DNA from 3 places in the Streptomyces sp. NPDC059853 genome. Region 3 is predicted to be linked to each of the others. Evidence: riboswitches for the same ligand, from Rfam matches in the RefSeq annotation. Region 3 holds a riboswitch; each other region holds the start of a gene.
The links. Region 3 has a riboswitch for thiamine pyrophosphate ahead of ACFV5N_RS04985 (thiamine ABC transporter substrate binding subunit). Riboswitches for the same ligand answer to the same signal wherever they lie in the genome.
Positions count from the first base shown of each region.

Region 1: it holds a riboswitch for thiamine pyrophosphate, as region 3 does, so the genes downstream of both, thiO (glycine oxidase ThiO) here and ACFV5N_RS04985 (thiamine ABC transporter substrate binding subunit) in region 3, are expected to answer to the same signal.
Region 2: it holds a riboswitch for thiamine pyrophosphate, as region 3 does, so the genes downstream of both, thiC (phosphomethylpyrimidine synthase ThiC) here and ACFV5N_RS04985 (thiamine ABC transporter substrate binding subunit) in region 3, are expected to answer to the same signal.

Region 1 covers NZ_JBHWJL010000369.1:81-4,184, forward strand. Annotated here, with positions in the region: gene ACFV5N_RS25055 (Rv2175c family DNA-binding protein) at 20-385, opposite strand; gene ACFV5N_RS25060 (NAD(P)/FAD-dependent oxidoreductase) at 464-1,693, opposite strand; TPP riboswitch at 1,750-1,861, shown strand; gene thiO (glycine oxidase ThiO) at 1,858-3,054, shown strand; gene thiS (sulfur carrier protein ThiS) at 3,051-3,269, shown strand; gene ACFV5N_RS25075 (thiazole synthase) at 3,275-4,104, shown strand, end outside.
Region 2 covers NZ_JBHWJL010000034.1:3,600-16,235, forward strand. Annotated here, with positions in the region: gene ACFV5N_RS06255 (YibE/F family protein) at 1-1,143, opposite strand, end outside; TPP riboswitch at 1,217-1,329, shown strand; gene thiC (phosphomethylpyrimidine synthase ThiC) at 1,324-2,955, shown strand; gene ACFV5N_RS06265 (NUDIX domain-containing protein) at 3,073-3,543, opposite strand; gene ACFV5N_RS06270 (helix-turn-helix domain-containing protein) at 3,546-4,292, opposite strand; gene ACFV5N_RS06275 (radical SAM protein) at 4,811-5,935, shown strand; gene ACFV5N_RS06280 (hypothetical protein) at 5,932-6,096, shown strand; gene ACFV5N_RS06285 (GNAT family N-acetyltransferase) at 6,185-7,054, shown strand; gene ACFV5N_RS06290 (hypothetical protein) at 7,935-8,657, shown strand; gene ACFV5N_RS06295 (SAM-dependent methyltransferase) at 8,788-9,588, shown strand; gene ACFV5N_RS06300 (SDR family NAD(P)-dependent oxidoreductase) at 9,633-10,400, opposite strand; gene ACFV5N_RS06305 (GAF domain-containing protein) at 10,397-12,079, opposite strand; gene cydD (thiol reductant ABC exporter subunit CydD) at 12,094-12,636, opposite strand, start outside.
Region 3 covers NZ_JBHWJL010000025.1:17,154-29,789, reverse strand. Annotated here, with positions in the region: gene ACFV5N_RS05000 (family 10 glycosylhydrolase) at 85-1,638, opposite strand; gene ACFV5N_RS04995 (ABC transporter ATP-binding protein) at 1,726-2,814, opposite strand; gene ACFV5N_RS04990 (ABC transporter permease) at 2,829-4,436, opposite strand; gene ACFV5N_RS04985 (thiamine ABC transporter substrate binding subunit) at 4,565-5,653, opposite strand; TPP riboswitch at 5,688-5,793, opposite strand; gene rlmN (23S rRNA (adenine(2503)-C(2))-methyltransferase RlmN) at 5,955-7,061, opposite strand; gene ACFV5N_RS04975 (phosphatidate cytidylyltransferase) at 7,097-8,089, opposite strand; gene frr (ribosome recycling factor) at 8,179-8,736, opposite strand; gene pyrH (UMP kinase) at 8,782-9,552, opposite strand; gene tsf (translation elongation factor Ts) at 9,745-10,590, opposite strand; gene rpsB (30S ribosomal protein S2) at 10,640-11,512, opposite strand; gene ACFV5N_RS04950 (YraN family protein) at 11,891-12,298, shown strand; gene ACFV5N_RS04945 (YifB family Mg chelatase-like AAA ATPase) at 12,298-12,636, shown strand, end outside.

The DNA.
Region 1 (4,104 bases), on a different contig from region 3:
CCGTCAGCCGGTCAGCCGGTCATACGGCCAGGGCCTGGGCCCGCCGCTTGACTTCGGTCCCGCGGTTCTGCCGCAGGGCCTCGGCCGGGGTGCCGGGGAGGCTGTCGTCGGGGGTGAAGAGCCACTCCAGCATTTCCTCGTCGGTGAAGCCGTCGTCACGCAGCAGCGTCAGGGTGCCGACGAGGCCCTTGACGATCCTGCCCTCGCCGATGAAGGCGGCCGGCACCTGGAGCACCCGATTCTCGCCCCGGCGCACGGCGATCAGCTGGCCTTCCTTGATCAGCTGCCGTACCCGGTTCACTTCCAGGTCCAGCTCTTCCGCGATGTCGGGGAGGGTGAGCCAGGAGGGGACGAGAGCATCGGTTTTCACATCAATCTCGGTCACGCCTCAAGCCTGCCACCTCCCACCGACAGCCGTCATCGGGGAGTGGCAGGAGAGGGACGGCGGCGGGTGCGTCCGGCGTCAGGCGAGGGCGTTCTTCAGGGGAACGGCGGGGTCGGCGGCCCGCCCGGGGTCGAGCCGGGCGCCGCGCTGGACGAGCCGGCGGCCCTGGGCCAGGTCGCGGGGCCGGTCCACGGCGCACACCGCGCGCAGGGTGCCGTCGGGGCCAAGCCAGCACACCGTCCAGGCGCCGGTCGAGCCGTCCGCGCCGGGGTCGCCGCGCCACAGCAGGGTGTCGTCCGGGCCGTGCTGCCCGGCGTACTGGACGAACCGGCCGAACTGCTCGCTCCAGAAGTACGGCACCGGGTCGTAGGCCGCGTCGCCCGTGCCGGTGAGCTGCGCGGCGACCGTGGCGGGCCCGGCCTGGGCGTTGTCCCAGTGGTGCACCAGCAGCCGGCGCCCGTAGCGGGCCGAGGGGAAGGAGGCGCAGTCGCCGACCGCGTACACGCCGGGCAGGGTGGTGCGCAGCCGGTCGTCGGCGCGCACCGAGCCGTCGGGGGCGAGGGCGACGCCGCTGCCGGCGAGCCAGCCGGTGGCCGGGCGGGAGCCGATGCCGACCAGGACGGCGTCGGCGCCGAGCACCTCGCCGTCGGCCAGTTCGACCTCGCCGGGGCGGACGGCGGCCACCCGGGCGCCGGTGCGCAGCCGGGCGCCGGCCTGCGCGTACCACTGGCGCATGGGTTCGGTGAGCCGGGGCGGCAGGGCGCCGGGCAGCGGGTGGGGGGCGGCTTCGAGGACGGTGACGGCGGCCCCGGCGGCGCGGGCTGCGGTGGCGACCTCGGCGCCGATCCATCCGGCGCCGACCGCGATCAGCGAGCCGCGGGCGGCCAGCAGCGGCCGGAGCCGGGCGGCGTCGTCCAGGGTGCGCAGCACGTGGACGCCGGGTACACCGGCGCTGCCGGGCAGGGCGAGTGCTTCGGCGCCGGTGGCGATGACCAGCCGGTCGTACGGGAGGGGGCCGGCGTCGGTGAGCAGGGTGCGGGCGGCGGCGTCGATGCCGGTGGCGGTGCGGCCCAGCAGGAGTTCGATGCCGAGGGCGTCGAAGTCCACGTCGAGGGGGGCGCCTTCGGCGGTGCCGAGGAGTACGTCCTTGGAGAGCGGCGGCCGGTCGTAGGGGCGGTGGCGCTCGGCGCCCGCCACGGTGATGGTGCCGGTGTAGCCCGCTTCGCGCAGCAGCACGGCGGTCCTGGTGCCGGCGAGGCCGGCCCCGGCGATGACGACCCGCAGTTCCCGTTGATCCACGTTCGCCACCCTACGGCCGTGGGCGCTTGGCCTTCCCCCGGGCCCGCGTACTAGGGTGACGGGACACCAGTGCACACGGGAGCCCGGCGGACCGGGCTGAGAGGGAGGCGGCCGGCCTCCGACCGTACGTACCTGATCCGGGTCATGCCGGCGAAGGGAGCAGCCACACGGCCATGTCCGTTTCCTCTTCCTCCATCTTGCGCACCGCGCCCCCCGGCACATCGTCCGATGTGCTGGTCATCGGCGGCGGGGTCATCGGGCTGGTCACCGCCTGGCGGGCGGCCGGGCGCGGGCTGACCGTCGCGGTCGCCGATCCGCGGCCGGGCGGCGGTGCCGCGCGGGTGGCCGCCGGCATGCTGGCGGCGATCACCGAACTGCACTACGGCGAGGAGCCGCTGCTCGATCTCACGCTGGCCTCGGCCGCGCGCTACCCGGAGTTCGCCGCGGAGCTGGAGGCGGCGGCCGGGAGCGGCACCGGCTTCCGCGCCTGCGGCACGCTGGCCGTCGCGCTGGACGCCGACGACCGGGCCCAGTTGCGGGTCTCGCACGCGCTGCACCAGCGGTGCGGGCTGCACACCGAGTGGCTCACCGGACGTGAGTGCCGCCGTCTGGAGCCGATGCTGGCCCCGTCGGTGCGCGGCGGGCTGCGGGTGGACGGCGACCACCAGGTCGATCCGCGCCGCCTCACCGCCGCTCTGCTGACGGCCTGCGAGCGGGCGGGGGTGGTCTTCCACCGGCAGTGGGTGCGTGAGCTGACCGTCTCCCGCGACCGCGCCACCGGCGCGGTGCTGGCGGACGGTACGGCGCTCAGTGCGGCCCGTACGGTGCTGGCCGCAGGGAGTCACAGCGGCGAACTGGCCGGGCTGCCGCCGGGGATCGCGCCGCCGGTCCGCCCGGTCATGGGCGAGGTGCTGCGGCTGGCCATGCCCGAGCCGCCGGACGGCGCGGGCCCGTTCCTGTCCCGTACGGTGCGGGCGGTGGTGCGCGGGTCGGCCGTGTATCTGGTGCCGCGCGCGGACGGCGAACTGGTGGTGGGCGCCACCTCCCGCGAGCAGGGCTGGGACACCACGGTGACCGCGGGCGGGGTGTACCGGCTGCTGCGCGACGCCCATGAACTGGTGCCGGGCATCACCGAACTGCCGCTGCGCGAGTGCCGTGCCGGGCTGCGCCCCGGCAGTCCCGACAACGCCCCGCTGCTGGGGCCGAGCGCCCTGCCCGGGCTCCAGCTGGCCACCGGCCACTACCGGAACGGGGTGCTGCTGGCCCCGCTGACCGGGGAGATCCTGGCCGAGTCGCTGGTGACCGGTGAACTTCCCGGGTTCGCCCGGCCGTTCAGTCCGCTGCGCTTTCCTTCGGTGGTGCCCGTATGACCATGACCGTGACCGTGAGGGTGAACGGTGCCGTGCGCGCGGTGCCGTCGGGGACGACGCTGGCGGGGCTGGTCGCCGACCTGCTGGCCACCGACACCGGGGCGGGGGTGGCGGCGGCCGTCAACGCCTGTGTGGTGCCCCGGAGCCGCTGGGCCGGCACCGCGCTGGCCGAGGGTGACCGGGTGGAGATCCTGACCGCCGTCCAGGGAGGCTGACCGCGATGACCGATACAGAGACCGAGATCGGGACCGCTGACGGTGCCGGGCCGCGCGGGGCGGAGAGCCCGGACGACGCGCTGGTGCTGGGCCCGCTGACGCTGACGTCCCGGCTGATCATGGGGACCGGCGGCGCGCCGAGCCCCGAGGTCCTGGAGCGGGCGCTGGCCGCCTCCGGCACCCAGCTGACGACGGTGGCGATGCGGCGGGTGGACGCGGGGGTGCGGGGCTCGGTCCTCGGCATCCTGCGCAATCTGGGCATCGCGCCGCTGCCGAACACCGCGGGCTGTTTCACGGCGGGCGAGGCGGTGCTGACCGCCCGGCTGGCGCGCGAGGCACTGGACACCCCGCTGGTGAAGCTGGAGGTGATCGCGGACGAGCGCACGCTGCTGCCGGATCCGGTGGCCACGCTGGACGCCGCCGAGACGCTGGTCGACGACGGCTTCACGGTGCTGCCGTACACCAACGACGACCCGGTGCTGGCGCGGCGTCTCGAAGAGGCGGGCTGCGCGGCGGTGATGCCGCTGGGGTCGCCGATCGGCTCCGGTCTCGGCATCCGCAATCCGCACAACTTCGCGCTGATCACCGAGCGCGCCGGGGTGCCGGTGATCCTGGACGCGGGCGCGGGCACCGCCTCGGACGCGGCGCTGGCGATGGAGCTGGGCTGCGCCGGGGTGATGCTGGCCTCGGCGGTGACCCGCGCGGAGCGTCCGGTGCCGATGGCGCGGGCGATGCGGCACGCGGTGGTGGCGGGGCGGCTGGCGTTCGGCGCGGGGCGCATTCCGCGCCGGCATTTCGCCCTGGCGTCCTCGCCGTTGGACGGTGTGGCGGACCT
Region 2 (12,636 bases), on a different contig from region 3:
CGAGGCGACCAGGCCGATCGAGCCCACCAGGGTGCGGACGATCTCCTCCGACACCAGCTCGCTGAAGGCGACGGTGTCCACCGAGGCCTGGGCCACGGTGAACAGGAGCAGCAGGGGCAGCGCGGCCCCCGCGTAGGCCAGGACGAGGGTGTTGACCACGGAGGCGATGTGGTCGCGGCCGATGCGCATGCCGGCCCGGTAGAGCTTGAGCCACCCGGCGTCCGGCTCGGCGGCCTTCAGCTCCCAGACGGCCGAGGTCTGGGTGACGGTGACGTCGTCGAGGACGCCGAGCGAGCCGATGAGGATGCCGGCCAGCAGGACCCCGCGGATCTCGATGCCGGGGTAGAGGCTGTGGATGAGGCCGGTCTGGTCGTCGGTGTTGCCGGACAGATGCGCCCAGGCGGTGAAGAGCGAGCCCAGCACCCCGATGAGGACGAGCGAGATGAGGGTGCCGAGCACGGCGACCGAGGTGCGGGCGTTGACGCCGTGACACAGGTACAGCGTCACCAGCATGATGGCGCTGCCGCCGATCACCGCCACCAGCAGCGGGTGGGAGCCGTGCAGGATGGCGGGCAGGATGAACAGCGTCAGCACCGCGAAGCTGACCACCAGGCCGATGAGCGCGAGCAGTCCGCGCAGCCGGCCCACCAGGACGACGGCCAGGGCGAAGACGGCGGCCAGCAGGAGGATCGGGAACTTACGGTCCACGTCGGTGACGCTGTACTGGAGTTCCTCGGGGGCGTTGGGCGCGTACGCCACGATGACCTTCTGCCCGGTGTGGAACTTCTGGGTGGCGTCCGGCGGTACCACCTCGTGGAAGGTGCGGCCCGCGTGCGGGCCGCTGGTGACCTCGACGGTCGCCTGCTCGCAGGTGTCGTCCACGCCGCGCGGCACCTGGACGCCGATGTCGGCGCAGTTCATCTCCTCGACCGCGGTGACCTTCGCCTCCTCGAACTGCTGGTCGAAGCCGACGCCGGTGTGCTCGTCGCCCGCGGTGGGCGCGCCGCCGGGCCACAACAGCAGCAGTCCGGCGGCCACCGCGGCGGCGAACGGGATCAGAACGGCCGCTATGACCCGGCGCAGATGCGCCGAGACGGGCGGCGGCGGGCCGTGGCTGTGCGTGTGGTGGTGGGTGTCTGTCACCCGCCGATCATCGCAAGAGAATCCCGGGCCCTCTGTTCAGCGGGGCCGCGCACCGGTTAGCGTGGTCGTGCTGAAGTGACATCGCGGGAGCTCCGAGCACGGGGCTGAGAGGGCGCTGAACGGCTGCGCCGACCGCCGAACCTGGTACCGGGTAATGCCGGCGTAGGGAGTTGGGTCGTCATGACCAAGCAGGACACACGTGTGCTCGGCTCGCACAAGGGCTATCTCAGCGGATCGCGCCCCGACATGAGGGTGCCGGTGCGCCGGGTGCATCTGACCGACGGACGCGCGGTGACGCTGTACGACACCTCCGGGCCGTACACCGATCCCGAGGTGACCACCGACGTACGGCGCGGGCTGCCGCCGCTGCGCGCCCCGTGGCTCGCGGAGCGGGCGGCGCGCCGGCGCCCCGGGGACGGGCTGACGCAACTCGCGTACGCCCGGCGCGGGGAGATCACCGAGGAGATGGAGTACGTCGCGCTCCGGGAGGACCGCAGCCCGGAGTTCGTGCGCGACGAGATCGCGGCGGGGCGGGCCGTGCTGCCCGCGAACATCCGCCACCCGGAGGCCGAGCCGATGATCATCGGCAAGAACTTCCTGGTGAAGGTGAACGCCAACATCGGCAACTCTGCCGTCACCTCCTCCATCGAGGAGGAGGTGGAGAAGATGCGCTGGGCCACGCGGTGGGGCGCCGACACCATCATGGACCTGTCGACCGGCAAGGACATCCACACGACGCGGGAGTGGGTGCTGCGGAACTCGCCGGTGCCGGTGGGCACGGTGCCGCTGTACCAGGCGCTGGAGAAGGCCGGCGGCCGGGCGGAGGAGCTGAGCTGGGAGATCTTCCGCGACACGGTGATCGAACAGGCCGAGCAGGGCGTGGACTACATGACCGTGCACGCCGGGGTGTTGCTGCGGTACGTCCCGCTGACGGCCGGGCGGACCACGGGGATCGTCTCGCGCGGCGGCTCGATCATGGCGGCGTGGTGCCTGGCGCACCACGAGGAGAGCTTCCTGTACACGCACTTCGAGGAACTGTGCGCCATCCTGCGGGAGTACGACATCACGTTCTCGCTGGGGGACGGGCTGCGGCCCGGGTCGATCGCGGACGCGAACGACGAGGCGCAGTTCGCCGAGCTGCGGACGCTGGGTGAGCTGAACCGGATCGCCAAGGCGCACGACGTGCAGACGATGATCGAGGGCCCGGGCCATGTCCCGATGCACAAGATCAAGGAGAACGTGGACCTCCAGCAGGAGATCTGCGAGGAGGCGCCGTTCTACACGCTCGGGCCGCTGACCACGGACATCGCGCCCGGGTACGACCACATCACCTCGGCGATCGGCGCGGCCATGATCGGGTGGTGGGGCACGGCGATGCTCTGCTACGTGACGCCCAAGGAGCATCTGGGGCTGCCGAACCGCGACGACGTCAAGACGGGCGTGATCACCTACCGGATCGCGGCGCACGCGGCGGATCTGGCGAAGGGCCACCCGGGGGCCCAGCGGTGGGACGACGCGCTGTCCGAGGCGCGGTTCGACTTCCGCTGGGAGGACCAGTTCAACCTGTCGCTCGACCCGGACACGGCGCGGGCCTTCCACGACGAGACGCTGCCGGCCGAACCGGCGAAGACGGCGCACTTCTGCTCGATGTGCGGGCCGAAGTTCTGCTCGATGAAGATCAGCAGAAGCATCACAGAGCGGTTCGGCGGCGACGCGGACGCGACCCCGGAGGAGATCAAGGCCGGGATGCTGGAGAAGTCGAAGGAGTTCGCGGCTTCCGGCAACCGGGTCTACCTTCCGCTGGCTGACTGACTGACCTGCGTAAACGAGTCTGACCGACGGCATTCCGGGCGAGTCGTCGGTCAGCCCTCGTCGCTCTGCGGACTGATCTGTTGACGTCGGAGCGTTCACCAAGACATGCAGATGGGGTCAGCCGAGATAGGGCTGCTCGCGGTGCTCCATGAAGTGGCGGAGCCTGAGCCGCTGCGTGTGGTGCATGGGAAGTTCGTCCAGCTCGTCGGGAGGAACGAACCGCAGCTCCGTCGACTCGACGGAGATCGCCAGTTCTCCGCCGACGATCCGCGCGGTGAAGCAGACGTTGAACTGCCGGCGCACCTCGCCATCCGTGTAGGCGATGATGTGCCTCGGGTCGGTGTACGTGCCGACGAGTCCCGTGACCTCCACGTCCAAGCCGGTCTCTTCCTTGACCTCGCGGACGGCCGTGCCGGGAAGGGAGTCGGTGAGATCCATGCCCCCACCGGGGAGGGCCCACAGGTCGTTGTCGCGTCGACGCTGGAGCAGGATGCGCCCCTGCTCGTCGGTGACGACGGCCGAAGCCGCGACAACCATGCTGTTCGGCTTGGGCGCGTTCGGGTCGTCGTAGTACTCGGTCCGTGCCATGGTCACCCCTCGTGCCGTACGGGCGTCGCCGTGGACCACACCGCGTTGAAGCTCTCGGCGTAGGTGTCGAACATGCCGCCTTCCCCGCTTCGCCGAAGATGCCACACCGGGGCCCCGTACGCATTGACGCCCCAGGCATGGGCATTGACCAGCACCTGATCATCGGCACGGTAGAGCGAGTTGTAGAGCGTCGTGCCGTGCGTCCGGATGTCGATTCCGGGCACACCGATCAGGGGCCGGTAGTGCATGAGCGCCAGTTGGCAACGGGACTCGATGCCGTGCCCGAACCTCTCCTCCTGGCCGCGCGCCCGAACGTTCTCGCTCTCGGCGTCGCCCACCGCGATCCGGATCGCGCAGCCGTCTGCGGCTCGCTCTCGCAAGAGCTCGTTGAGCCGGGGATACGCCTCGTGCAAGAAGACGGCGGCGTACACCAACACGTCGATGCGCTCGCGGGCCCGCGTCAGCATGTCCACGAAGGCGGACACGGGCATGTCCGCCCGCTGGTCGTAGAGCGCCACGAGCTCCGGGCTGATTGCTCGCGCCGCGCGCGGCTGCCGGAGTGTCGGCCAGAGTGCGTGCACGTCTTCTCCCAGGGTCTCTGCCGCCCGCATGGCTGTGACACGGCGTGGCGTACGCCCGAGATTGACCCATCGCTCAACGGATTTGGGGTCTACGTCGACCTTTTGCGCGAGGGTGGCGTACGTCCAGCCTCCGTCCGCCATGACGGCACGAAGCCGCTCGTTCGGCATGAGTCTCCCCCCGATCGTTGGGATGGCACTAGGGACGTCCTACCCGCCGCGGGACGTCCTGAAGTGGGGTCTGGTGGAGGTTCCGACGTCCTCATCAACGGCAGCATGCTCGTGCCCATGGCGAGCTCAGCAGGCCAGACCCGCAGTAGGCGAACTGGTCAAGGACCAGAAGACCGGACGCATCGGCCTCGTCAGGGGCGAGATCGGTGGCCGCGTTCAGATGCGACCGATGAACGGTGGCAATCGAGTGGGACGCCGGACGGACTCGCCCGCGTGGCCCTGTCCTGACCCTTCTTCTGCACGGAGGTTCCCCGCGTGGCAACTGCACCACCCACCCCGGCTCGGTGCCCTCTCCGTCCTCGCAACGAGAGCTGCGGGGACTGCGGTGGCAGCGGTGCCAACTCCTCCGGCAAAAGCTGCGGCACCTGCAACGGGCTCGGCGAGATCTACTGCCGCGTCGCCCACCGCCGGGGCGTGCGCGTGCCGTCGCGCTTCTCGATCCGGAAGGACTACCACTGATGGCCCACGCTCTGATCGCCTCCCCGTTCCTTGACGGGCACCTGCTCCTCAAGCCCGGTGCCAGGGCTGGGGCTCGCATCCCCGCCGACCACTACGAGGGCCTGCGGCAGGCCGCTGCTGACGGTGAGGCTTTGCCCGCCTGGGCGGTGCGGACCGCGTCCGACGTGTGGGGCATCGACCTGAGCGGCCGGCCCGCGCGGGGCACGGTGCTGGTGCGCGAGCCGTCTCCGTACGGCTACTGTCGGGCTTCCTGGGAGATCAACCTCGGCTGCAACTTCGGCTGCAAGCACTGCTACCTCGGCGAGCGCCCCTTCTCCGGGCTCGCGTGGGAGGACAAGGTGCGGCTGCTGGACATCATGCGCGAGGCCGGCGTCCTCTGGCTCCAGATCACTGGCGGCGAGCCCACCATGGACCCGGACTTCCAGGGCGCCTACCGGTACGCCTGGCAGGCCGGGATGATGCTCACCATCTCCACGAACGGCTCGCTGCTCTGGCGGCCGGACCTCCTCAAGCTCTTCCGGGACTCACCGCCGTACCGCCTGGTGGTCAGCATGTACGGGGCGAGCGAGGAGTCATTCGACACGCTCACCCAGCGCCGCGGGGCCTGGAAGGCGTTCCGGCGCGGCATCGACGCCGCACGCGAGGCGAGGTTGCCACTGCGCATCAACGTCGTGGTGACCGAGGACAACGCCTCTGAGGCCGGCGAGATGGCCGCCCTCGCCGACGAGTGGAACGTGGAGAACCACGCGTACACGAACATGACGCCCACGATCTACGGCGGTGGAGAGCCTCTGCTCGCCCAGTCCGCTGCCCACCTGCGGCAGCGGAAGCCGTTCGCCGGCTGCAATGCGGGGCACACCTTCTTCCACGCCGACCCGCATGCCAAGGTCTCGATCTGCAAGGTCGGCCGCGACGACCAGATCGACCTCATGGCCGAAGGCGTCGACGGCCTTACCCGGCTCGGCGCCATCGCCGACCGCCTCATGCTTCGCACCGGGGGGTGTGAAGGCTGCGCCTTGTCCGGCACCTGCCGGGTCTGTCGCCCCCTGGCCAAGCATTACCAGGAGGCGAAGGCGGCGCTGCACAGCTACTGCCAGCATGGAGACAAGGAGAATGGACCATGACCCCGCCCGTACCGGTCACCATCCTTTCCAGCCCGCCGGCCTCGGCGCGCCGCGCGGCCCCGCCCGTCGCCGCTTCGGCGGTTACCGCCGTCCCGGACCTGGACGCGGTCGTGGAGAGCGCGGAGTGCTCCTGCGACGCCGGTGACGACAACCCCCACTGACCGACCGAGTCCGGTCGGTACCGTTCAGGCCCTGGCGTCTTCGCGTCGGGGCCTGAGCCCTGGCCGACCGACCATTGAGGTGCCGCTCATGTTCTTCCGCTGGGACTGGCTCCGGCCCGTATTGACCGCGCCGATCGTGCCGACTCTCGGCCCCGTCCACCCCCACGTCCTCACCGTGGATCTCTTCGAGGACACGCTGCGGGCGGCCGTCGCTGACCGTTCCTTCCTGCACTACGACAAGGATCGGCGTTGGAGCAGCGAGAAGGACGAGACGGTTCTTCGTGGCGACGTGGTCCACCAGTCCGATCACACTCTCATCCCCACGTTGACCCGTCGCGGACGTGGCACCGTCAAGGTCTTCGCCTACGGGCATCGTGACAGCGTCGTGGATGAAGCGGCCGAGCTGTCCGCGAAGCTCGCCGTCGTGCATGGCATGGTCAACGCGAGGGTCGTGTGCCCGCTCGGTCCCGAAACCGCCTTCCCGCGTGGCACCCGCATCCAGCTTCAGGACTTCACCGCGCGCCCCTGCCCCCACCCCGGCGGCCCGGTCCGGCGCGTCACCGACTGGCCGGCCACTGTGCAACAGACCTTCGCCCCGTTCGCCTTGGCCGTGGCCGCCGATGGCCTGGCCTTCCTTCACGGGCAGATGCGGGCCGGGCGGTGCGGCCCGGTCCTCGCTGCCGCCGTGGACGGTCGCATCGTCGGCGCGATCGGCCCGATGGAGGTACGCCCCGACGCGATCGGCTGCCCGCAGCTCATGCCCCAGTATTTCGCCGTCCTGCCCGAGGCCCGGGGGCAGGGCCTCGGGCGCGTTCTGTGGCGGGCCGCGATGCACTGGGGTCAGTCCCATGGTGCCGCTTATCAACTGCTACAGACCGAGGTCGGCGGCCCCTCCGACAGGCTGTGTCAGTCCGAGGGGCTGACCTCCCTCGGCTTCAGCCACACCACACGGGCGTAGTGGCTTGCGGCCTGACCTACGACAACGAAGAACCGGACCACCCCTCGGCCTGGACAGGATCCGGGATGGTCCGGTCGCGGAAGCCCTGATCAGGACCCCGGTGCCGACGGTACCGGGGCGGTCTTCGTGCCGGGAGACGGGTCTCTGCGCGGTGTCCCGCCGGAGCAGATGAAGGCCGCCACCCCGCTGATGTACTGCTCCGGCCTGCTGACCCTGGCCCTCAACGTCGCCGAGCCCTTGGCCGGCCACTACGGCCGTGCCGCCGTGGACGCCGTGGCTCCTCCTCGGTTGGGGAGCCGTCGGCTCCCAGCTGCTCCGGGACTTCCACACCATCCGCACCCCGCGCCCGTTCACGTCGTCACGGATCCAAGACCGGAACCCCGACCCGTTCCCGCGCCGGTCGTTCCGGCTGAGGAAGACAAGCCTGTCACCACTCCGGCCCCTGCCGATCCGGCCCCGAGCCCTGCCCGTGCCGCGGCGGGCGTGCCGGGCGTGCCGTGGGCCTCGGGTGCGTCGGGAAGTGCGGGCTGGGCCTCGGGGGTGGGGAGGTGGTAGGAGCCTTCGCGCTGGACGCTGGTGACCACACTGACGATCCAGGCCTTGAAGGATGCGGGTGCCGGTCGCCGCGTAGACGAAATCGCTGATGTCGATGGCGTCGCGGTGCGGTGCCCGTGGGCGGCGTTGCTGCTCCTTCATGTTTGTACGGTAAGCGGGAGTTTGCTCCGGCTTACCACGAACGGGCCCTCTGTCACTCCTGAGTGGGACGCGTGATGGGAGATGTCCCAGGTCGGCGGCCCGCATTGATCGTTTCATTAATAAATAAACTGGACATTCACTCCAATGCCACGCATCGAGGTCACCCGGATGTCGTTGGCGGAGTATGAGCGCACAGAATCCCTCACCTTTTCCGGAATCCCCTTATGGGTCGGTTCTTTACGAGGCGGACGACACCCAGCAACTGCTCCGGAACCGGGACGGGAACTGGCAATTCGACGGCGATCTCGCCCAGCTCCTCCAGACCGCCGCCCCGCAGGCCGGCCACCAGCCGCCGCCGCATCCCGGCCCGCCGCACCCCGGCCCGGCGCACGCGGCGCCCGCGCCCGACCCGTCCGACCCCAGCGCCCGGCACCGGCGGCCCCGGCGGCGCATCACCCTGCCCCGCAGGCCGGGTCCCGTGCAGTGGCTGCGCTGGGGCAGCCTGCTGATCGCCGCCGCGCTCACCCTCATCGCGGCCATGCTCAGCGTGCTGGGCGGCGTCATCTCCTACCAGCCGCTGCGCGACATGGTCTCCCCGAGCGCCGCCGGCGGGCTCACCGGCTGGTGGCCGGTGCTGATCTACGGTCCCTGGCTGGTCGCCTCGCTCTCCATCGTGCGCGCCGCCCTCCACCAGCGCCGGGCCGCCCACTCCTGGGCCGTGGTGATCTTCTTCTCCGGCCTCGCCGTCTACCTCTGCGTGGAGCAGGCCCCCAAGACCGTCACCGATCTGGCCGTGGCCGGCCTGCCGCCGATCTCCGCACTGGTCGCCTTCCACCAGCTGGTACGGCAGATCACCCTGATCAACCCGCCCCGGCACGCCATTCCGCAGCCGCGCGCCACCCGTTGACCCGGTGAGGGACACCTCCCCGGCCCTCGCCGGCGCCGGGCGCCGGACGGCCTCACGGCCCCTCCCGGCTACTCCTGCCCGGAGTTAAGCTGACGGCCGTTCACCACGCCGTCCGCGGAGGGAAACTGAGATGAGCGACGAAGCCATCCCGGGGATCGATCTGAGCAGGCCCAGCATCGCGCGGACCTATGACTATCTCATCGGCGGCAAGGACCATTACGCCGTCGACCGGGAATTCGGCGACGAGTTCATCGTCAAACTCCCCGGCGCGGTGCAGATCGCCATCGACAACCGGCAGGCACTGGTGCGCGCCGTCGGGGACATCGCCGCCCACACCGGGATCCGGCAGTTCATCGATTTCGGCAGCGGGCTGCCCACCGCCGACAATGTGCACCAGATCGCCGAGCGGCACACCTCCCAGGCGCGCGTGGTCTACATCGACAACGACCCCATCGTGCTCGCGCACGGCCGCGCGCTGCTCGCCGAGAACGCGCAGACCACCGTGCTCCAGGCCGACATCCGCGACCCGCGTGCCATAAAGGAGAACCCGGAACTCCTGCGGTTCATCGACTTCGGCCGGCCCGTCGGCGTCATCCTCTCCGCCGTGCTCCACCACCTCAACGACGACGAGGATCCCTACGGGGTGATGCGCTACTGGCGTGAGGCCGTGCCCTCCGGCAGCTACTTCTTCATCAGCCACTTCCGCAGCCGCCGGGACCAGGAGTCCGCGAAGCTGGAGGAGCTGCTCCAGGGCTCGCTCGGCCGGGGCCGCTGGCGCACCGACGAGGAGATAGCCGCGCTGTTCGACGGGCTCGACATCCTGGAGCCCGGGATCCTGCCGGCCGCCGAGTGGCGGCCCCGGCTGGAGCACCGGTCCGAACTCACCGTCTGGCAGCAGCTCATCGTGGCCGGCCTCGCCGTCAAGCCGTAGCCCCGCGCGCCACGGGCCTCACCGCGTCACCGGCGTGACCGGCCTCAACGGCCCCGCTCCGCGCCGCCGTTCACCTGGATGGTCTGGGCGGTGATGTGGCCGGCCGCGTGGGAGGCCAGCCAGTGCAGGGTCTGGGCCACGTCGCCCGGCTCGCCGGCCCGGCCGTTCATGGTCTCCGCCACCCGGGCCCGCAGCCGCTCCTGCGGCATGCCGTCCGGTCCGAAGAACTCGGTGTCGGCGATGAGCCCCGGCGCCACCACGTTCACCGTGATGCCGCGCGGGCCGAGCTGCCGCGCCAGGTCGAAGGCGTGCGGGTGCAGTGCCGCCTTGCCCGAGCCGTAGGAGCCGCGCCCCGAGCCCCGGTAGGCGGCGATGGAGGACACGAACAGCACCCGGCCGCCGGGGGAGGCCAGCCGGTCCCGCAGGGCCTCGGTCAGCAGCACGGCGCTCAGCGTGTTGAGTCGGAACGCCGTCTCCCACTCGGCGGCCACCGCCGCCAGCCGGTCCGCCGGTTCCGCTCCCGTGGGCTCCCCGGTGGCGGCGAGGCCGCCGGCGTTGTTGATCAGCACGTCCACCGTGCCGAAGCGCTCCCCGATCTCCGCCGCCGCCCGGGCCACCTGCGCCGGGTCCGTCAGATCGGCGGGTACGGCCACGGCGCCGCCGCCGATGCGGTCCGCCGCCCGCTCCAGGACGTCCGCGCGCCGCCCGATCAGTACCGGGGTGTCTCCCCCGCGCGCGAAGGCGTCGGCCGTCGCGAGGCCGATCCCGGTGCCGCCACCGCTGATGACCACCGTCCGTGTGCCTGATGTCATGGGCGGACGCTATCGGCTCCCAGGGGCACGTGCCAGGTCAGGCGCAGGCCGGAACCGCCCAGCCCGGGGCCGAGTTCGCTGAAGCCGCCCAGCTCGGCGGCCCGGTCGGCGAGGTTGCGCAGCCCGCTGTAGCGGCCCGCGCCCTCCTCCGGCAGGCCGATCCCGTCGTCCGCGACCGTCAGCCGCACCCCGTCCCGCCCGTCCGGCAGCGCGGCGGTGGCGTCCACCGTCACCTCCACCCGTCCGGCCCGGGCGTGCCGGGCCGCGTTGGACAGGGCCTCGCGCAGGGCGGCCACGAGATTGCGGGCCACGCCCTCCCCCACCTGGGTGTCCACCGGGCCGGTGAAGGAGACCGAGGGGGCGAAGCCGAGGCTCTGGGCGGCGGTGCCGGTCTCGCGCAGGACGCGGGTGCGCAGCCCGGGCCGGGCCTCGTCCGGCTGCTGCTGGAGGGCGAAGACGGTCGTGCGGATCTCCTGGATGGTCGCGTCGAGTTCGGTGACGGCTTTGCCGATCCGGTCGGCGACGCCGTTGCCGTGTCCCTCGTTCCCGTTGGCGTCGCCGTCCGGGCCGGGGCCGTCCGTTTCCGGCAGCGCCCGGCGGGCGCCCTCCAGCAGCATGCCGACCGCGAACAGCCGCTGGATGACGAGATCGTGCAGATCGCGTCCGATCCGGTCGCGGTCCTCGTACACCGCGAGGGATTCCCGGTCGGCGCGGGCCTGGGCGAGCACCAGGGCGAGCGCGGCCTGCTGGGCGAACTGGGTGGCCATGGCCCGTTCCGGCACGGAGTACGGGTCGCCGCCCGGGGCCCGGGGCAGGCCGAGGGCGCCGAGGGTCCGGTCGCCGCTGGTGAGCGGGAGCAGCATGCAGGGGCCGAAGTGCTCGGCGAAGCGGCGGGCGGTGAGCCGGGGGTCGGTGGCGGTGTCCTCGATGAAGACGGGTTCGCCGGACAGCAGCTGGTGGACGGTGTCGGCGTCGGCGGGCAGGGCGGTGCCGATCAGGGGCGGGCCGCCGGGGGTGATGCTGGCGGCGACGACCTCCAGGTTGTCGGCGTCGCCGGTGGGGACGAGGACCAGGCCCGCGTCCGCGTCGGCGAGCCGTCTGGCCTGTTCGGCGACGACGGCGAGCGCGTTGTCGACGTCCTCGGCCAGCAGGGAGGCGGAGAGTTCGACGCTGCCGTCCATCCAGCGGGCCTGCTGGCGTACCGCCTCGTACAGCCGGGCGTTGCCGATGGCGATGCCCGCCTCGGTGGCGAGGATCTCCAGCATGCGGCGGTCCTCGTCGGTGAACGGCCGCCCCTCGGGCGGGCCGGCCAGGTACAGGCCGCCGAAGCCGGCGCCGTGCACCCGGATGGGGGAGGCGAGGACGCCGGGTTCCCGGGTGGGGTGGGGGCGTCCGCCGTGCTCCAGGAGTTCGGCGAGGAGCGGGGCGCGGCCGAGGCCGCCCGGGTCGGTGCCGTGCGCGGCGAACTCGCCGATGCGTTCGCCGTCGTCCGTCAGCACGGCGAGCGCGGCGTAGCCGGCGCCGGCCAGGTCGGCGGCGGTGGTGACGATCCGGTCCAGCAGGGTGGGCAGCTCGGTGCCGCCGCCGAGAGAACTCATGGCGTCGAGCAGCCGGGGCATCCGGCGGGCCAGCTCGGGGCTGAGCGGAGGTGGTGGCCCGGCCGGGGCCTGCTGTGTCATAGCAGCGAGGGTAGTTAGTCCCTCTTTGCGGCGAAAGTCGGGATCGGCCGGGCCGGGGTCTCCGTCCCGGTTCCGGCCTCGCGTTCCAGCATCCGGCGGAACGGCCCCTCGGTGGCGGCCAGCTCGGCGTACGGGCCGCGCTGGACGGGCCGTCCCGCCGCGAGTACCAGGACCTCGTCGACGGCGTCGAGCCCGGCGAGCCGGTGGGTGATCAGCACGGTGGTGCGGCCCTCGGTGGCGGCGAGCAGGTCGTGGGTGAGGGCGTCGGCGGTGGGCAGATCGAGGTGCTCGGCCGGCTCGTCCAGGATCAGCACCGGGAAGTCGGCGAGCAGGGCGCGGGCGAGCGCGAGCCGCTGGCGCTGGCCGCCGGAGAGCCGGGCGCCGTGTTCGCCGACCTCGGTGTCCAGGCCGTCGGGCAGCGCGTCCACCCAGTCCAGCAGCCGGGCACCGGCCAGCGCGGAGCGCAGGGCGTCCTCGTCGGCGGACGGGTCGGCCAGCCGGAGGTTCTCGCGCAGGGTGCTGTCGAAGAGATGGGCGTCCTGGGCGCACAGGCCGAT
Region 3 (12,636 bases):
GCCGCGCCCCCGGACCGCGACCAGCCGGCCGCGACGGGACGCCGCGGCCGGCCTGGCGGACTTCACCGCGCGGACGTGCCGCGGTCAGCGCACGGGCCGGAACGGTGCGAAGGGGGCCTCGGCGATCCGGCCCTCCCGGACCACGACCGTGCTCACGGGAGCGCCCACCACGCCCGAGGGGAGATCCACCGTCAGCAGATACCGCCCCGGGGCGGCGTGGGCGAACCCGAACCAGCCGGTGCCGTCCGTCACCGTCCGCACCGTGCCGCCGCCCGCGCCGAGGTGCCGCAGGGTGACCCGGGCCTGATCCAGCGGCGTCCCGTCGCGCAGCGCCAGTTCGCCCGTCACATGGCCGTCGGCAGGAGCCGACTTCCACGCCATGCCGGGCACCGTGGCGGGCTCGGCGAACGGCGCGTCCGGGCCGGTGGTGAGCGCGGCGGTGAGCCGTTCCCGCTCGGCCGCGAGCCCGTTCTCCGCGACGTCCATGCTCGGGTTCGCGTAGGAGTAGCCGCTCCAGCCCGCCGCCGTGTTTCCGGCGGGTGTGGGGGCCAGGGCCTCCCGCAGTTGGGCGAGACTGCCCTCCACCGGGTTGAGGTAGAGCGCGGGGCCGGTGACGCCCTGCCGGCCGGCTTGGGCGTCGGCGAGGAACTGGGTCCATTCGCTGTACATCTGCGCCTGGTCGGGGTTCCAGTCCCGTTTGTAGTTCATGGTGACCACGGTGTCGGTGATGCCCTCGGCCAGCCACCCGGCCCAGTCCTGCAGCACCTCGGCGTAGGTGCGGGTCGCCTCCCAGCCGCCCACCGACTGGGGCCCGAAACCATAGGTGATGGCGTTGACCGACAGACGTGCGGCCGGATCCTCTTCCCACATACCCAGGTAGATGCGGCGGACCAGGGAGGTGACCTGGTCGCGGCGCCACTGGCTCCAGGCGGCGTCGTCGGGAGCGGGGGTATCCGTACGGCCGGTGACCTCGCGGAAGCGTTCCAGTGCGACCTCGTTGTAGCCCCAGTCGCTGTGCGTGGTGGTGGAACTGCCGTCGGGGTAGCGGATGTAGTCGAGGTTGATGCCGTCCACGTCGTACTCGCGTACGAGCGAACGGATGGCTTCGACGATGTACGCGGCGGCGTCCGGGTGCCCGGGGTCGATGTAGGAGTTGGCGCCCTGCAACTCGGTGCCGTCGGCCTTCCTGTTCAGCCAGCGGTCGCGGCCCTCGGCGGTGGGCCCGTGCCGGTTGAAGACGTGATCGGCGGAGCGCGGCGGAGTGGCGCTGTTCCACAGCGTGTTGACGTTCACCCAGGCGTGGACCTGGAGTCCTGCGGCGTGCGCCTGGGCGATGACCTCGTCCAGCGGGTCGTAGGGGGCGGGGGCGATCGCGGCGTCGGTGCGCGGGTACAGCGCCCGGTTGCAGAAGCAGTCGTAGCGGCGGGCGGTCTGCACGATGAGCACATTGGCGTTGACGGCGCGGGCGTCGTCGATCAGTGTGCTGACCTGTTCCGGGGTGTAGATACCGTCGTTGAAGGCATCGACCCAGTAACTGCGCCACTGTTCGGGCGGCGATGCCGACAACTCGGCGCGGGCCGGGCCCGCCAGGACGACGCTGCCGAGCAGGAGGCTCAGCGCGGTGAGCAAAGTGGCCACGATCCGTCTCATACGGCCCTTCCCGGGGTGGTTGACGGGACGCCGACAATTTACTTCGCCACCCGGCGGACGTACAGACAGAAACTTTCATGCGTCGGCCGGTTCGTCCCCGCCCTCGGCCCCGGCCAGCGGCACCACCTCACGCGGATCGAAGACCACCCGCACCCGTTCCCCTTCCGCCGGGGCGTGCCGCAGCGGTACGGACGCCTCCAGCTGTGGCCCGCGCTCGGGATCGAGCAGGACCACCACCCGCTCGCCCCGGAACGTACGCGCCGTCACCGTGCAGCGCGGACCGTCCGCCGCGCCGGTGTCCGCGCCGCCACCGCCGCTGCCGTCCCCCGTGATGCCCACTCCGGACGGCCGGATCAGCAGCCGTCCGACGCCCTCGGGGGTCCCCTCCGGCACCGGCACCGCCCCCCACGGCGTCTGCGCCACACCGCCACGCACCGTCGCACCCGTCACATTGCGGAAGCCGAGGAACCGGGCCACGAACTCGGACGACGGGCGCTGCCACACCTCCGCCGGGCTGCCGCTCTGCGCGATCCGCCCCGCCCGCATCACCACCACCCGGTCCGCCAGGGCGAACGCCTCGCCCTGATCGTGGGTGACGGCCAGGACCGTGGTGCCCAGCCCGCGGAACAACTGCCGCAGCTCCACCACCAGCCGCTCCCGCAGCCCCCGGTCCAGCTGCCCCAGCGGCTCGTCCAGCATCAGCAGCCGCGGGCGGGGCGCCAGCGCGCGGGCCAGCGCCACCCGCTGCTGCTCGCCGCCCGACAGCGAGCCCACCGACCGGCCGCCGGCACCCGGCAGGCCCACCAGATCGAGCAGCTCGGCCACCCGCTCCCGCGCCGCACGGCGGGGCACGCCGCGCATCCGCAGCCCGAAAGCGATGTTGCCGCCGACATCACGCTGCGGAAACAGCTGATGGTCCTGGAACATCAGGCCCAGACCGCGCCGGTGAGTGGGGACCCCTGACTGGTCCTCCCCGCCGAGCAGGACCGTACCGGCGTCGGCAGGACGCAGCCCGGCGACCGCGCGCAGCAGCGTGGACTTGCCGCTGCCGCTCGGGCCCAGCACGCTCACGATCTCCCGTTCGGCAACGTCGAGATGCACATCGTCCAGCGCGGTGTGCGCGCCGAAGCGCACGGTCAGCCCGTCCAGGCGCAGCAGAGGCATCGGGGTACTTCCCTTCACAGCTCTCCGGCGCGGCCGGGGCGCAGCCGCTCCAGGATCAGCAGCGTGGCGGCGCACACCAGCATGAGAATGGTGGACAGGGCCATCGCCTGTCCGTAGTTGAGCTGCCCGGCGCGCCCCAGCAACCGGGCCACCGCGACGGGCAGCGTGGGGGTGTCGGCGCGGGCGATGAAGACGGTGGCGCCGAACTCCCCCAGCGACACCGCGAACGCGAACCCCGCGGCGACCAGCGCCGCCCGCCGTACCAGCGGCAGATCGACCTCGCGCCACACGCGCAGCGGGGAGGCACCCAGGACGGCCGCCGCCTGCCGCAGCCGGTCGTCGACGGCCCGCAGCACCGGCAGCAGCACGCGGACCACGAACGGGACGCCGACCAGCGCCTGGGCCAGCGGGACCAGGATCCAGGACGAGCGCAGATCGAGCGGCGGTTCGTCCAGCGCGATGAGGAACCCGAAGCCGACAGTGACGGCGGAGGTCCCCAGCGGCAGCATCAGCAGGGCGTCGAAACCCCGGGTGAAGCGTCCGGCCCGCCGGGTGAGGGCGGCGGCTGCCAGCCCGCCCACGGTCAGCGCGATGACGGTGGCGACCGCTCCGTACGCCAGCGAGTGCCCGATCGCCTCCCACGGCGCCACCACGAAGGTGCCGCTGTCGGTACTGGTCAGCGCCCGGTAGTAGGTGAGGCCGTAGCCGTCGGGGCCGGCCAGGGAACGTTCCACCAGGACGGCGAGCGGCAGCAGGAGCAGCAGCGCGATGGTGGCCAGGACACCCGCGAGCAGCGACCACTGTGCGGCGCCGCGCGGCCGGTGCGCCGCGGAGCCCGCGTCCACCAGCCGCAGCGCGGATTCGGCGCGGCGCACGGTGCGCGCGTGGAACAGCAGCAGCGCGGCGACCGCCGCGAACTGGAGGAGCGTGAGAACGGCGGCCGTCGGCAGATCGAGCAGTTGCGCGGTCTGCCGGTAGATCTCCACCTCCAGGGTGGCGTAGCGCGGTCCGCCGAGGATCTGCACCACCCCGAAGGAGGTGAAGGTGAACAGGAAGACCATCAGCGCCGCGGAGGCCACCGAGGGAGCGAGCGCGGGCAGTGTCACGCGGCGCCAGGCCGCCGCCCGGCTCGCGCCCAGCACCCGCGCCGCCTCCTCCTGGCGGGGGTCGAGCTGCGACCACAGACCGCCGACCGTGCGCACCACCACCGCGTAGTTGAAGAAGACGTGGGCCAGCAGGATGGCCCACACCGTGGTGTCCAGCCGTACCCCCCACAGCTCGTCCAGCACGCCGCCCCGGCCCAGCAGGGCCAGGAACGCGGCGCCGGCCACGACGGTGGGCAGCACGAACGGCACCGTGACGGCGGCGTGCAGCAGCCGCTTGCCGGGGAAGTCGAGCCGGGCGAAGACGTAGGCTCCGGGCAGCGCGAGGGCGAGGGTGAGCGCCGTGGAGGCGGCGGCCTGCCACAGCGTGAACCACAGCACCTTGCGGATGCCGGGATCGGCGAGCACGTCGGCGGCGGGACCGAGCTGCCAGCTGCCGCCGTCGCGCAGTCCGCGGCCGACGATGGCGGCGACCGGGTAGGCGAAGAACAGGGCGAAGAAGACCAGCGGCACCGCCAGCAGCGCCAGCCGTACGGCGGTGGCCCGGCGGCGTGCCCGCGCGGCCTCCGCGGACCGTGGCGGAGAGGGCGCCGTGGCCGGAGTGCGGGTCGGCGGCTCGGGCAGAGCTGCCGCCCCGCTCCCCCGGCCTACCTGATGACCAGTGAGGTCCACGCCGCGACCCAGCTCTCCCGGTGCTCCGCGATCCGCTGCGGCTCCATGGTCAGCGGCTCCTCGATCGTCTCGCCGTAGGTGACGAACTCCTGCGGCAGTTCGGCGTCGGGGTGCACCGGGTTGACGAACATCTGCAGCGGCAGGTCCTCCTGGAAGTCCTGGCCGATGAGGAAGTCCAGCAGTGCCTGTCCGCCCTCGGGGTTGCCGGCTCCGGAGAGCAGCCCGGCGAACTCGATCTGCCGGAAGCAGGTACCGGTGGAGACTCCGGTCGGGCCCTCCTCGGGCAGTTCGCCCTCGCCGTAGATCACCTCGACGGGCGGGCTGGAGGCGTAGGAGACCACCAGCGGCCGGTCACCCGCACCGCCTGCCGCCCCGGAGAAGCGCTCGTTGTACGCCTGCTCCCAGCCGTCGACCACCTCGACGCCGTTGGCACGCAGCGCCTGCCAGTACTCCTGCCAGCCGTCGTCGCCGTAGGCGGCGACGGTGCCCAGCAGGAAACCGAGGCCGGGCGAGGAGGTGGCGGCGTTCTGCACGACCAGCAGGTCGCGGTAGGCCGGGTCGGTGAGGTCGTCCAGCGTCTGCGGCGGAGCGAGGTCGTGCTCGTCGAAGTACGCGCGGTCGTAGTTGACGCAGATGTCGCCGGTGTCGACCGGGGTCACCCGGTACTCGCCGGCGTCCAGCTGGTACATCTCGGGGATCGCTTCCAGGCCCGCCGCCTCGTACGGGGCGAACACCCCCTCGTCCAGGGCGCGGGAGAGCAGGGTGTTGTCGATGCCGAAGAGCACGTCACCCTGCGGGTTGTTCTTGGAGAGCACCGCCTGGTTGACCATCACCCCGGCGTCGCCCGCGCGCAGGATCCGGACGCGGTAGCCGGTCTCCTCGGTGAAGCGCTCCAGCACCTCGGGCGAGACGTTGAACGAGTCGTGGGTGACCAGCGTGACCTGTTCGCCGCCCGAGGTCCCGGCGCCGTCGGAGTCGCCTCCGCCGCCGCAGGCCGTCAGGGTGACCGAGGCCAGGGCGAGGGCGAGGGCCGCCGCGAGCCGGCGGGTGCTGCTGCGCGTCATCGTGCTGCTTTCTCAAGGAGGGCACACGCGGGCAGCACGAGAGTCGTCGACTTCCTACCCAGCATGACCTGGGCGAGGTTCGAGGGTCTGCGGCCTGCTGCCGCACTCTCAGCGCTGCGAGCGCTCCCCTGTCGGAGTAATGCGATTGTTCGATGTCACGATAGCAGCAGGTCCGGACAGAACCGCCCGGACCGCTGAAGAACGGGCCGGGAGCCCGATCGCGCCCGATCACCGCGGAGTGGGCCGACCCGGCCGACGGTGATGCCGCGGCCCGCTGCCCCGGCGGGCCGGGGCAGCGCCGTTACCGCTCGGCCGCCGCCAGCTGGCCGCAGGCACCCTCGATCTCCTGCCCCCGGGTGTCCCGGACGGTGACCGGCACGCCCTGGGCCTCCAGCGCCGCGACGAACGCCGCCTCGTCCTCGGGCCGGGAAGCCGTCCACTTGGAGCCGGGCGTCGGATTCAGCGGAATGAGATTGACGTGGGCACGGTGGCCCCGCAGCAGCTTGCCGAGCAGGTCCGCCCGCCACGCCTGGTCATTGATGTCCCTGATCAGCGCGTACTCGATGGAGATCCGCCGGCCGGAACGCTCCGCGTACTCCCACGCCGCGTCCAGCACCTCGCGCACCTTCCACCGGGTGTTAACCGGCACCAGGGTGTCGCGCAGCTCGTCGTCGGGGGCGTGCAGCGACACCGCGAGCCGGCAGCTCAGTCCCTCGTCGGCGAACCGCAGCATCGCCGGTACCAGGCCGACCGTGGAGACCGTGATGCCCCGCTGGGACAGCCCGATGCCGTCCGGCTCCGGGTCGGTCAGCCGCCGGATCGCGCCGACGACCCGGTTGTAGTTGGCCAGGGGCTCCCCCATGCCCATGAACACGATGTTCGACAGCCGCGCGGGGCCGCCGGGCACCTCTCCGTCGCGCAGCGCCCGCATCCCGTCCACGATCTGGTGGACGATCTCCGCGGTGGACAGATTGCGGTCGAGCCCGGCCTGGCCGGTGGCGCAGAACGGGCAGTTCATGCCGCAGCCGGCCTGGGAGGAGATGCACATGGTGACCCGGTCCGGGTACCGCATGAGCACGGACTCCACCAGCGTCCCGTCGTGCAGCCGCCACAGTGTCTTGCGGGTGGCGCCGTCGTCGCAGCTGATGTGCCGCACCACCGACATCAGCTGCGGCAGCAGCCCGCCGGCCAGCCGCTCCCGGGCGGCGGCGGGGATGTCCGTCCAGGCCGCCGGGTCGTCGGTCAGCCGCGCGAAGTAGTGCCGCGACAGCTGCTGGGCGCGGAACGGCTTCTCCCCGAGGGCGGACACCGCCTCGCGGCGCTGCGCAGGGGTCAGATCGGCCAGGTGGCGCGGCGGCTTCTTGGCTCCGCGCGGCGCGACAAAGGTGAGTTCTCCGGGCTTAGGCATGGTTCTGCCAGTGTCGCAGATTCACCCGCGCGGGTTCATCCGGCGCCGGTGAAGGCCAGGTAGAGCAGCCAGGCCACCGGCGCGGTGGGCAGCAGCGAGTCGAGCCGGTCCATGATGCCGCCGTGGCCCGGCAGCAGCGTGCCCATGTCCTTGATGCCCAGGTCACGCTTGATCATGGACTCGCCCAGGTCCCCGAGGGTGGCGCAGATCGCGACCGCGAGGCCCATCAGCAGGCCCTGCCACCACAGGGCGTCCTCGATGAGGAAGCCGAAGCACAGGGCGCCGGCCACCATCGCGAAGGAGATCGCCCCCGCCAGTCCTTCCAGGGTCTTGCCGGGGCTGATCCGCGGGGCGAGTTTGCGGCGGCCCAGCCGCCAGCCCACCGCGTACGCGCCGGTGTCGCTGACGACCACCAGCATCAGGAAGACGAGCACCCGCCACGGTCCGTCGTCCGCCGCGAGCATCAGCGCCACGAAGGTGGCCAGGAAGGGGACGTAGAACGCGGCGAAGACCGCGGCCGTGGCGTCCCGCAGATAGGTCTCCGGGGCGTAGGCCATCCGCCACAGCAGCACCACGAGCACCGTGAGCCCCAGCGCGACCCAGGAGCCCGCCGCACCGCGCAGGTATCCCGCCACCACCATCGCGGCGCCGCCGACCGCCAGCGGCACCACCGGCACCCGGATCTGCTTCTGCTCGGCCAGCCGGCTCGACAGCTCCCAGACACCGACCATGACGGCGACCGCTATCACGCCGAGGAAAACCGGCTTGTACACGAACAGCGCGGCGATGATCACCGCGCCCAGGGCCAGCCCCACGCCGACGGCGGCCCGCAGGTCGCGGCCCGCCCGCTTGCCGCCGGGCGCGGACGCCGCCGGTGCAGGCGTGGCGGCGGCGTCGCCCGGCGCGCCGCGGTCCTGCCCGTGGCCGGTACCGTCACCCGTGTGTCCCGCCGCGTGCTGGTGTGCGTACGCGGGCGGTTCCCCGTACCCGGCCGCGGGCTGGGGCGGGCGCCAGGATGGTTCGTTCACGGGTGGCGGTGTCCTTCGTCCTTCGATGGCGTGGCGGCGGTACGGCGTTACGGGGCGCGGCGGGGCGTGGGAGCCCGCCCGCGCTCCGCTCAGACCTCGAGCAGTTCGGCTTCCTTGTGCTTCAGCAGCTCATCGACCTGGGCGACATACTTGCTGGTGGTGTCGTCCAGCTCCTTCTCCGCGCGCCGCCCCTCGTCCTCGCCGACCTCGCCGTCCTTGACGGACTTGTCGATGGACTCCTTGGCCTTGCGGCGCACACCGCGGATCGAGATCTTGGCGTCCTCGCCCTTGGCCTTGGCGACCTTGATGTACTCCCGGCGGCGCTCCTCCGTCAGCTCGGGGAAGACCACCCGGATGATGTGACCGTCGTTGGTGGGGTTGACGCCGAGGTCGGAGTCGCGGATCGCCTGCTCGATGTTGCGCAGCGCGCTCTTGTCGAACGGGGTCACCACCGCCATCCGGGCCTCTGGCACCGAGAACGAGGCCAGCTGGTTGATCGGGGTCGGCGTGCCGTAGTACTCGGCCACGAGCTTGCTGAACATCGCCGGGTGGGCACGGCCGGTGCGGATCGCTGCCAGATCCTCCTTGGCGACGACGACCGCCTTCTCCATCTTCTCCTCAGCCTCGAGGAGGGCTTCTTCGATCACCACGTGCTCCTGGTTCGAATGTGTATGACGTGACGTGACGGGCCGTCAGGCCCGTCGGCCCTGGCTGTTCACGAGCGTGCCGATCTTCTCACCCTTTACGGCGCGGGCGATATTGCCTTCGGCCAGCAGTTCGAAGACCAGAATGGGGAGCGAATTGTCCCGGCACAGGGTGATCGCCGTGGAATCGGCGACCCGCAGGTCGCGGGTGATGACCTCGCCGTAGTCGAGGGCGTCGTACTTCACCGCGTCCGGGTGCTTGGCGGGGTCGGCGTCGTACACACCGTCCACCCCGTTCTTGCCCATCAGCAGCGCCTCGGCGTTGATCTCCAGCGCGCGCTGGGCGGCCGTGGTGTCGGTGGAGAAGTACGGCATCCCCATGCCGGCGCCGAAGATGACGACGCGGCCCTTCTCCAGGTGCCGCACCGCCCGCAGCGGAATGTACGGCTCGGCGACCTGCCCCATGGTGATCGCCGTCTGCACCCGCGAGTCGATGCCTTCCTTCTCCAGGAAGTCCTGGAGGGCGAGGCAGTTCATGACCGTGCCCAGCATGCCCATGTAGTCGGACCTGGCCCGGTCCATGCCGCGCTGCTGCAGCTCGGCCCCGCGGAAGAAGTTGCCGCCGCCGATGACCACGGCGATCTGGGCACCGTCCCGGACAACAGCGGCGATCTCCCGCGCCATCTTGTGAACGATGTCGGGGTCGACGCCGAGCCCTCCGTCGCCCGCGAAGGCCTCTCCCGACAGCTTCAGGAGAAAGCGGGGAGGTGTGACGTCCTTGCCGTCCGTCCTCTCGGCGGAGGCGGCGCCCTGGTTCATGGAAATCTCCTCGTGCGCATGCTGAGGAGGCCATTGCCCGTGGATCCTTGATGACCCCTGTTCGGCAATGGCCTCCTCGTCACAACTGCGGCCGTCCGGGTCCGAACCCGGCGCAGCCGTACGGCCTGCCGCCCCCGACAATAGCCGGGCGCGGTCCCGTCCGCCCCCGAGGGCGCGTGACGGATTCCGTGATCAGGCGCCGACGCGGAAGCGAGCGAAGTTCTTGACCGTGGCGCCCGCCTCGGTCAGGACCTTCTGCACCGTCTTCTTGTTGTCCTTGGCGAAGGGCTGGTCAAGGAGGACGTTCTCCTTGTAGAAGCCGTTCACCCGGCCCTCGACGATGCGCGCCAGAGCGGCCTCCGGCTTGCCCTCCTCGCGGGCGGTCGCCTCGGCGACACGGCGCTCGGACTCCACCAGCTCGGCCGGCACGTCCTCGCGGGAGAGGAAGCGCGGAGCGAAGGCGGCGATGTGCTGCGCGACGTCCTTGACGACCTGGGCGGCCTGGTCGCCACCCTCGGCCAGCTCCACCAGAACACCCACCTGCGGGGGCAGGTCGGGGTTGGTGCGGTGCAGGTACGAGCCGACGTAGCCGCCGGTGAAGCGGGCGAAGCGGTCGAGAACGATCTTCTCGCCCAGGGTCGCGTTGGCCTCGTCGACGTACGCCTGCACGGACTTGCCGGGCTCGATCTCCGAGGAGAGCAGCGTCTCCAGGTCCGCCGGGGCGGTGTCGGCGACGTGCTGGGCGATGGCCGCGACCGCGACCTGGAACTTGTCGCCCTTGGCGACGAAGTCCGTCTCGCACTTCAGCTCGACGAGCACACCGGAGGTGGCGTCGTCGGAGATCAGCGAGGTGACGGCGCCGTTCTCGGCGGTGCGGCCCTCACGCTTGGCCACACCCTTCTGGCCCTTGACGCGGAGGATCTCCACGGCCTTGTCGACGTTGCCCTCGGCCTCGTCGAGCGCCTTCTTGCAGTCCATCATGCCGGCGCCGGTCAGCTCACGGAGCTTCTTGACGTCAGCGGCGGTGTAGTTCGCCATGGTTGTCTGATTCTCTTCCCGGAATGTCGATGAATCGCTGTGGCTCGCGTCAGCCCTGCTCGGCGGGGGCCTCGGGGGCGGCCTCGGCGGCAGCCTCGGCGGGCGCCTGCTCGGCGGGCTTGTCCTCGGCCTTGGCCTCGGCGGACTCACCGCGCTCCAGCAGCTCGCGCTCCCACTCGGGCAGCGGCTCGCCGGCCGCCTTCTCGCCGCCCTTGGCCGCCTCGGCGACGCCGGAACGGGAGATCAGGCCCTCGGCGACGGCGTCGGCGATGACCCGGGTGAGCAGCGTGACGGAGCGGATCGCGTCGTCGTTGCCGGGGATCTTGTAGTCGACCTCGTCGGGGTCGCAGTTGGTGTCGAGGATCGCGACCACCGGGATGTTCAGCTTGCGGGCCTCGCCGACGGCGATGTGCTCCTTCTTGGTGTCCACGATCCAGACGGCGCTGGGCACCTTCTGCATGTCGCGGATACCGCCCAGGGTCTTCTCCAGCTTGGCCTTCTCGCGGGAGAGAACGAGCAGCTCCTTCTTGGTGAGGCCGGAGGCGGCCACGTCCTCGAAGTCGATCTGCTCCAGCTCCTTCAGGCGCTGCAGCCGCTTGTGCACGGTGGAGAAGTTGGTGAGCATGCCGCCCAGCCAGCGCTGGTTGACGTAGGGCATGCCGACCCGGGTCGCCTGCTCCGCGATGGCCTGCTGGGCCTGCTTCTTGGTGCCGACGAACATGACCGTGCCGCCGTGGGCGACGGTCTCCTTGACGAACTCGTAGGCGCGGTCGATGTACGACAGCGACTGGAGCAGGTCGATGATGTAGATGCCGTTGCGCTCGGTGAAGATGAAGCGCTTCATCTTCGGGTTCCAGCGGCGGGTCTGGTGCCCGAAGTGGACGCCGCTCTCCAGCAGCTCCCGCATCGTGACGACGGCCATGGCCGTTCTCCTCGTGGTGCTCGGTTGTCAGCGCCGGCCGGGCGGCCGACGCTCCTGATGCCCCTGCGCGCTGTGCCGGGGACCGCCTGCGGGGCCGTCCCGGGACCGAGAGTCGCGGCCACCTCAGCGCTTCGGCTGCGAGGCCGGACGCGGTGGTGGCGGGGCATGCGAGGTCGATCCGGGGACCCGGATCGCCACCAGAAGTGTACGGGACCCCGGGCACGCGGGGCGACAGCCCATCGGGGCCCGACCGTGCTCGCCCACCGCGCGGACCGTCCCCCACACAGGTGAACGGGTTGTCCACACCCCGGGGGTTGTCCACAGGCCCGCGCGGGATCTCCGCGGCTGCGGCACCGTCCGGGACGGAGGTGATGCGCGATGACGCGTACGACGGGACGTACCGGCAACCAGCGGGGAGCGCTGGGCCGCTTCGGTGAGGACCTGGCGGTGCGGCGGCTGACCGCCGCCGGCATGGCGGTGCTGGAGCGGAACTGGCGCTGCCGGGCCGGCGAGATCGACATCGTGGCCCGGGAGCCGGGCCCGCAGGAGGTCCTGGTGGTGTGCGAGGTGAAGACCCGCAGGGGCGCCGGGTTCCAGCATCCGATGGCGGCGGTCGGCGCGAGCAAGGCGGAGCGGCTGCGGCGGCTCGCCGAGTGGTGGCTCAGTGAACGCTGGCTGCCCCGGTACGGGGCCCCGCCCTCCGGCGGGCTGCGGATCGATCTGGTCGGCGTCCTGGTCCCGCGCCGGGGAGCGCCGGTGGTCGAGCACGCCAAGGGGGTGGCGTGATGGCGTTCGCGCGGACCTGCGCCGTGGCCCTGGTCGGGGTCGAGGGCGTGGTGGTGGAGGTGCAGGCCGACCTGGAGCCGGGGGTAGCGGCGTTCACCCTGGTGGGGCTGGCGGACAAGTCACTGAACGAGAGCCGGGACCGGGTGCGGGCCGCGGTGCTCAACTCGGGGGCCGAGTGGCCGCAGAAGAAGCTCACCGTGGGGCTGAGCCCGGCGGCGGTGCCGAAATGCGGCAGCGGATTCGACCTGGCGGTGGCCGCCGCCGTGCTGGCGGCGGCCGAACGCATCGACCCCCGGGCCATCGCCGACCTGCTGCTGATCGGCGAGCTGGGGCTGGAC